Regions from separate parts of the Streptomyces sp. NPDC002309 genome, predicted to be linked through region 3. Evidence: riboswitches for the same ligand, from Rfam matches in the RefSeq annotation. Region 3 holds a riboswitch; each other region holds the start of a gene.
The links. A riboswitch is a leader RNA that binds a small molecule or an ion and turns the genes downstream of it on or off. The one in region 3 is predicted to bind cobalamin.
Positions count from the first base shown of each region.

Region 1 (2,192 bases), on a different contig from region 3:
CGACCCGCCACCACACACACCGGGCCACCGAGCCACCCGGCCCACAGCACCCCGGCGACCCGCCACCGCACACACCGGGCCACCGAGGCCACAGCACCCCGGCGGCCCGCTGTCGTACTCACCGCCTGATGCACACTGCCCTCATGGACATCGTCATCCGCCCCGCGCACCCCGCCGAGTACACCGACCTCGGCGAGATCACCGCCCAGGCCTACCTCCAGGACGGCCTGCTCGACTTCGGCGAGAGCGACGAGTACCTCGGCACGCTCAGAGGCGTCGCGGCGCGCGCCGCCGTCGCGCAGGTGCTCGTGGCCGTCGAACAGCGACAGGTCCTGGGCGGAGTGACCTTCGTCCCGTCCGGCGGCCCGATGGCCGACATCGCCGCTCCCGGGGAGGCCGAGATCCGGATGCTCGCCGTCGCCCGCGAGGCCCGCGGCCGAGGCGTCGGCGAGGCGCTCGTGCGCGCCTGTCTCGATCGCGCCCGCGCCGTCGAGGGCTGCACCGGGGTCGTCCTGTCGACCCAGCGGACCATGCGCGCGGCCCACCGCGTCTACGAGCGGCTGGGCTTCACCCGCACCCCCGAGCGCGACTGGAACCCCGTCCCGCACCTCGACGACATCACGCTCCTCACCTACAAGTTGACGCTCTGAAGTCATCCGCGACACAACATATGGGGGCGCCTTCGGCACCCGGCACTAGATGTATGCTCATGCTCGTTGTCGACGCAGGGGAATCCGGTGCGAATCCGGAACTGTCCCGCAACGGTGTACTTGCGTGTATCTGCCCGGAATCGGGTGCGCACGCCTGTTCAGTCCGAGGACCTGCCGACAGCGCGCCCGGCCGTCCGGCCCGGGTGCCCTGACGTCCGGGTCTCGTGGAATGGGCCGGTGGACGCGACGCCCCGTGCGCTCGTGTGTTCCCCCCTGCCCTCCGCGAGGTCCCTGTGCCGAGCGAGGGAGAGCCCCACGTGACCATCGCGCCAGCCGAACCGGCCGCAGCGACAACGGTGGATGGGAAAGCCGACGGTCCCGGAACCGCGTTGCTGCGGACCCTGACCGAGCTGACCGCCGACCTCCCCGACGCCGACCCCGGCCGGGTCGCCGCCGCCGCGCTGCGCGGCCGCTCGGCCCGGGCGGACGAGAGCGAACTGCGTGAGCTGGCCACGGAGGCCGCCGCCGGCCTGATCTCCGAGGACCCCGCCTACTCCCGGCTCGCCGCGCGCCTGCTGACGGTCTCCATCGCCGCCGAGGCCGCCTCCCAGGGCGTCACGTCCTTCACGGAGTCCGTCGCCGTGGGCCACCGGGAAGGGCTCATCGCCGACCGCACGGCCGCGTTCGTGCGGCTGCACGCCGACGGACTGGACGCCCTGATCGACCGGGACGCCGACGACCGCTTCGGCTACTTCGGTCTGCGCACCCTGTACAGCCGCTACCTGCTGCGGCACCCGATCACCCGCAAGGTCGTCGAGACGCCCCAGCACTTCATGCTGCGTGTCGCCGCGGGTCTCGCCGAGGACGACACCCCGCGCGCGGTGAACGAAGTCGCCGCGCTCTACGGGCTCATGAGCCGCCTCGACTACCTCCCCTCCTCCCCCACCCTCTTCAACTCCGGCACCCGGCACCCCCAGATGTCGTCCTGCTACCTCCTCGACTCCCCCAAGGACGAGCTGGACTCCCTCTACGAGCGCTACCACCAGGTCGCCCGGCTGTCGAAGCACGCCGGCGGCATCGGCCTGTCGTACTCCCGGATCCGCTCGCGCGGTTCCCTGATCCGCGGCACCAACGGCCACTCCAACGGCATCGTCCCGTTCCTGAAGACCCTGGACGCCTCGGTGGCCGCCGTGAACCAGGGCGGCCGGCGCAAGGGCGCGGCCGCCGTCTACCTGGAGACCTGGCACTCCGACATCGAGGAGTTCCTGGAGCTGCGCGACAACACCGGTGAGGACGCCCGCCGTACGCACAACCTCAACCTGGCGCACTGGGTCCCGGACGAGTTCATGCGCCGGGTGAACGCGGACGCCCCGTGGTCGCTGTTCTCCCCCTCGGACGTGCCCGAGCTGGTGGACCTGTGGGGCGACGGGTTCGACGCCGCCTACCGCCGGGCCGAGGAGAAGGGCCTGGCGAAGAAGACCATGCCGGCCCGTGAGCTGTACGGCCGGATGATGCGCACCCTCGCGCAGACCGGCAACGGCT
Region 1 covers NZ_JBSFCI010000028.1:62,898-65,089, forward strand. Annotated here, with positions in the region: gene ACWCPM_RS23445 (GNAT family N-acetyltransferase) at 144-650, shown strand; cobalamin riboswitch at 667-843, shown strand; gene ACWCPM_RS23450 (ribonucleoside-diphosphate reductase subunit alpha) at 968-2,192, shown strand, end outside.
Region 1: it holds a riboswitch for cobalamin, as region 3 does, so the genes downstream of both, ACWCPM_RS23450 (ribonucleoside-diphosphate reductase subunit alpha) here and ACWCPM_RS18865 (energy-coupling factor ABC transporter permease) in region 3, are expected to answer to the same signal.

Region 2 (2,192 bases), on a different contig from region 3:
GCGCACACCCGGCGCCGCCACGCCCACTCGGTGGCGCCGCGGGTGTCCCGGCCGCCCACCAGGATCCGGCCGCCCGTCCGGCGGTGCAGGCCGAGCACGGCCCGCAGCAGCGTGGTCTTGCCCGAACCGTTGGTACCGGTCAGCGCCACCCGCCGGCCGGCCGCGACGTCGAGGTCGACACCGCGGACGGCCTCCACACGGCCGTGCCTGCAGTCGACGTCGCGCATCACGACGTCCAGTGCTTCCATGCCGCCTCCTCGCTCCTCCACACGAGTCGGGAGGAGGGTGCGGATGGTTCCCGGCGTCACCGATCGCGTCGCCACCGGCGTGTGAGCGGTCGACGTCGTGTCCGGGTTCACCATCCGCATGCCGGACCTTGCCTCCGCTCCCCGGCGACGGCGCGTAGGGTGGTCGCGCAGCTGGTTCGCCCCGTCCGCCAGGCGGGGTGTCGTAAGAGGGAACCCGGTGGGAATCCGGGACTGCCCCGCAGCGGTGAGCGGGAACGACCGCCGTCATACGCACTGGGTCCGACGTACCGGGCCCGGGAAGCGACGGCCAGTAGGTGTCCTCCGGCGAGGAGGACGTGCCCGCGAGTCCGAAGACCTGCCGACTGCCCGTGTGCGGACCGTTCCGTGCGCGGACATCCCGGTGACCTCGAGGGCGGGTCGGCGTACACAACGGACGGAACCGCCGTGCTTTTGCCGCACGAGGTCGTTGCCGTCCGGGTCGCCACACCCTTCGCGCTCTCGTCCCGTCCCCGGGATCTCAGGGATTCATCTCGCGAAGGAGATCTCCGTGACAGCGAAGTCCGCGGCCGCGGCGGCACAGGCCACCGTGTACGGCTACCCCCGCCAGGGTCAGAACCGGGAGCTGAAAAAGGCAGTCGAGGGCTACTGGAAGGGCCGCGTCACCGCCGACGCCCTCCACGCCACCGCCGCCGAACTCCGCCGGAGCAACCGGCAGCAGCTCGCCGACGCCGGCATCCACGAGGTGCCCACCGGCGACTTCTCCTCCTACGACCACGTCCTCGACACCACCGTCATGGTCGGCGCGATCCCCGAACGGCACCGCGCGGCCGTCGCCGCCGACGCGACGGACGGGTACTTCGCCATGGCCCGCGGCACCCAGGACGTGGCGCCGCTGGAGATGACCAAGTGGTTCGACACCAACTACCACTATCTGGTGCCCGAACTGGGCCCGGACACCGTCTTCACGGCGGACCCCGCCAAGCAGGTCGCCGAGCTGGAGGAAGCCCTCGCCGAGGGCCTCACCGCCCGTCCCGTCCTGGTCGGCCCCGTCACCTACCTGCTGCTCGCCAAGCCCGCCCCCGGCGTCCCGGCGGACTTCGCACCGCTCACGCTCCTGGACCGGCTGCTTCCCGTGTACGCCGAGGTCCTCGCCGACCTGCGCGCGGCCGGCGCCGAGTGGGTCCAGCTGGACGAGCCCGCCCTCGTCCAGGACCGCACCCCGGCCGAACTGAACGCCGCCGCCCGCGCCTATCGCGACCTCGGCGCCCTCACCGACCGGCCCAGGCTGCTCGTCGCCTCCTACTTCGACCGGCTCGGCGACGCGCTGCCGGTGCTGGCCAAGGCGCCCGTCGAGGGGCTCGCCCTGGACTTCACCGGGGCCGCCGCGGCCAACCTGGACGCGCTCGCCGCCGTCGGCGGACTGCCCGGCAAGCGTCTGGTCGCCGGTGTCGTCGACGGCCGCAACATCTGGATCAACGACCTGCAGAGGTCGCTGTCCACGCTCGGGACCCTGCTGGGCCTGGCGGACCGGGTGGACGTCGCCGCCTCCTGTTCCCTGCTGCACGTGCCGCTGGACTCCGCGGCCGAGCGGGACATCGAGCCGCAGATCCTGCGCTGGCTCGCGTTCGCGAAGCAGAAGACCGCCGAGATCGTCACGCTCGCCAAGGGCCTCGCCCAGGGCACCGACACGATCACCGCCGAACTGGCCGCCAACCGCGCCGACCTCGCCTCCCGCGCGGGCTCGCCCATCACCCACGACCCGGCCGTCCGCGCCCGCGCCGCCGCCGTCACGCACACCGACGCCCGCCGCTCCCAGCCGTACGCCGAGCGGGCCGCGGCCCAGCGCGCCCACCTCGGGCTGCCCCTGCTGCCGACCACGACCATCGGATCGTTCCCGCAGACCGACGAGCTGCGCGCCGCCCGCGCCGACCTGCGCGCCGGACG
Region 2 covers NZ_JBSFCI010000027.1:109,475-111,666, forward strand. Annotated here, with positions in the region: gene ACWCPM_RS23105 (ATP-binding cassette domain-containing protein) at 1-248, opposite strand, end outside; cobalamin riboswitch at 404-625, shown strand; gene metE (5-methyltetrahydropteroyltriglutamate--homocysteine S-methyltransferase) at 796-2,192, shown strand, end outside.
Region 2: it holds a riboswitch for cobalamin, as region 3 does, so the genes downstream of both, metE (5-methyltetrahydropteroyltriglutamate--homocysteine S-methyltransferase) here and ACWCPM_RS18865 (energy-coupling factor ABC transporter permease) in region 3, are expected to answer to the same signal.

Region 3 (2,192 bases):
CGGCCACCCGGTCGCCCCTGGCGCTGACCGGGGCGCCGGCCACGCGATGCCCGGCCCACACCTCGTCCTGGGCGCGGAACACCCCGGCGCAGTCGCCCTTGTCCCGGGCCTCGGTGACGTCCTGCCCGATGCGCAGGGCGTCGTGGCGCAGCAGCCCCACCGCCAGCAGCACCGGCACGGTGACGCAGAGCGCGATCAGGCGCTGCCGGCGGGAGGCGACGCGCGGGATGCCGCGGCTCGCCAGGAACCAGCCGTGGGCGACGACCGCGACCCACCAGGCCACCGCGGCGGCCTCGTACCCCCACGCGGCGGTCGAGGCGAGCAGGGAGCCGAGGACGACCGTGCCCAGGAGCGCGAGTACGGCGAGCCCGCGCCGTCCGAGGAGCCAGTAGCCGACGCCGAGCAGGGAGGCGTTGCCGAGGGCCGCGGCCAGCGGGTCGTGCTCCCGGGTGCGCGGCGGCCGGGGCGGCTCGGGCGGCGGGGCGAAGGGCATGGTGTAGGTCGGTTCGTCCATGGTGCTCTCCCCCTGGCGTGAACGGTCCTCGACACGGCCGTCGGTGCAGCGGGCAGCGCGCCCTCTGACCGGCGTGCGCCCCCTGTTGCCGTACGGTCTCTCTCAACTCACTTATGTGGCTTTGTCGTTGCTGTCCAGCGGTCCGGCACACCGTTGTATACGGGGCACTGTCGGGGAGGGGTCCCGGACGCGCCGCCGGCCAGGGGCGACGGCGGGCACGGCGCCCCGTCGCGCCGCGTGACCAGCGTCTTCGCGCCCCCCACGACACGCTTGTCACCACCCCTGGGGGCGCACTACTGTCACCACGCCTTGGTGAACGGGAAATCCGGTGCGAAACCGGTGCGGCCCTCGCCACTGTGATCGGGAAGTCCGGCTCCGGCCCTCAGGGGCAGCCACTGGGTCCTCGTGACCCGGGAAGGCGGAGCACGGGCGGTGTCACCCGTCAGCCAGGAGACCGGCCGAGGCAGTTCGAACACCATCCACGAGGTGCTGGAGAGGGTCTGCTGAAGCCATGCACATAGCCGAGGGTTTTCTTCCTCCGGCGCACGCGATCGCCTGGGGTGCCGCGTCCGCGCCGTTCGTCGTCCACGGAGTCCGCTCCCTCACCCGTGAGGTCAGGGAACATCCCGAGAGCACGCTGCTCCTCGGCGCCTCGGGCGCCTTCACCTTCGTCCTGTCGGCGCTGAAACTGCCGTCCGTGACCGGAAGTTGCTCACATCCCACCGGTACCGGACTGGGGGCCATCCTGTTCCGGCCGCCGGTCATGGCGGTGCTGGGCACCATCACCCTGCTGTTCCAGGCGCTGCTGCTCGCGCACGGCGGGCTGACCACGCTGGGCGCCAACGTCTTCTCGATGGCGATCGTCGGACCCTGGGCCGGCTACGGCGTCTACCGGCTGCTGCGGCGGTACGACGTGCCGCTGATGGTCGCCGTGTTCTTCGGGGCGTTCGTCGCCGACCTGTCCACGTACTGCGTCACCAGCGTCCAGCTGGCGCTCGCCTTCCCCGACCCGGGCAGCGGAATCCTGGGCGCGCTCGGCAAGTTCGGCTCCATCTTCGCGGTCACGCAGATCCCCCTCGCGGTGAGCGAGGGACTGCTCACGGTGCTGGTGATGCGGCTGCTCGTGCAGTCCAGCAAGGGTGAACTGACCCGGCTGGGCGTGCTGCTCACCAAGAAGGCGGGCAGCGAGAGGAACGACAGCGAGGCGGTGGCCCGATGAAACGCAACACGAGGATCAACCTCCTGCTGGTGCTCGCCGTCGCCGCGCTCGCGGTACTGCCGTTGCTGTTCGGGCTCGGGGACCACAAGGAGGAGCCGTTCACCGGCGCCGACGCCGAGGCGGAGACGGCGATCACCGAGCTGGCCCCGGACTACGAGCCCTGGTTCTCGCCGCTGTACGAGCCGCCGTCCGGTGAGATCGAGTCGGGGCTGTTCGCCCTCCAGGCCGCGGTCGGCGCGGGCGTGCTCGCGTACTACTTCGGGGTGCGCCGCGGCCGTCGTCAGGGTGAGGCCCGGACCATGGAGCAGCGGGGCGGCGGGCCCGGCCGGGCCGAGGAGCGGCGGGGCGGGGGGCTGGTGCCAGGACCCGGCGGAGCCGAAGGGGCCTGAGCCTCGTGCTGCCGATCGACGCGGCGGCGCACAGCAGTCGCTGGCGCCGCCGCCACCCCGTGGACAAGGC
Region 3 covers NZ_JBSFCI010000021.1:34,972-37,163, reverse strand. Annotated here, with positions in the region: gene ACWCPM_RS18870 (tetratricopeptide repeat protein) at 1-514, opposite strand, end outside; cobalamin riboswitch at 808-991, shown strand; gene ACWCPM_RS18865 (energy-coupling factor ABC transporter permease) at 1,026-1,733, shown strand; gene ACWCPM_RS18860 (energy-coupling factor ABC transporter substrate-binding protein) at 1,730-2,122, shown strand; gene cbiQ (cobalt ECF transporter T component CbiQ) at 2,128-2,192, shown strand, end outside.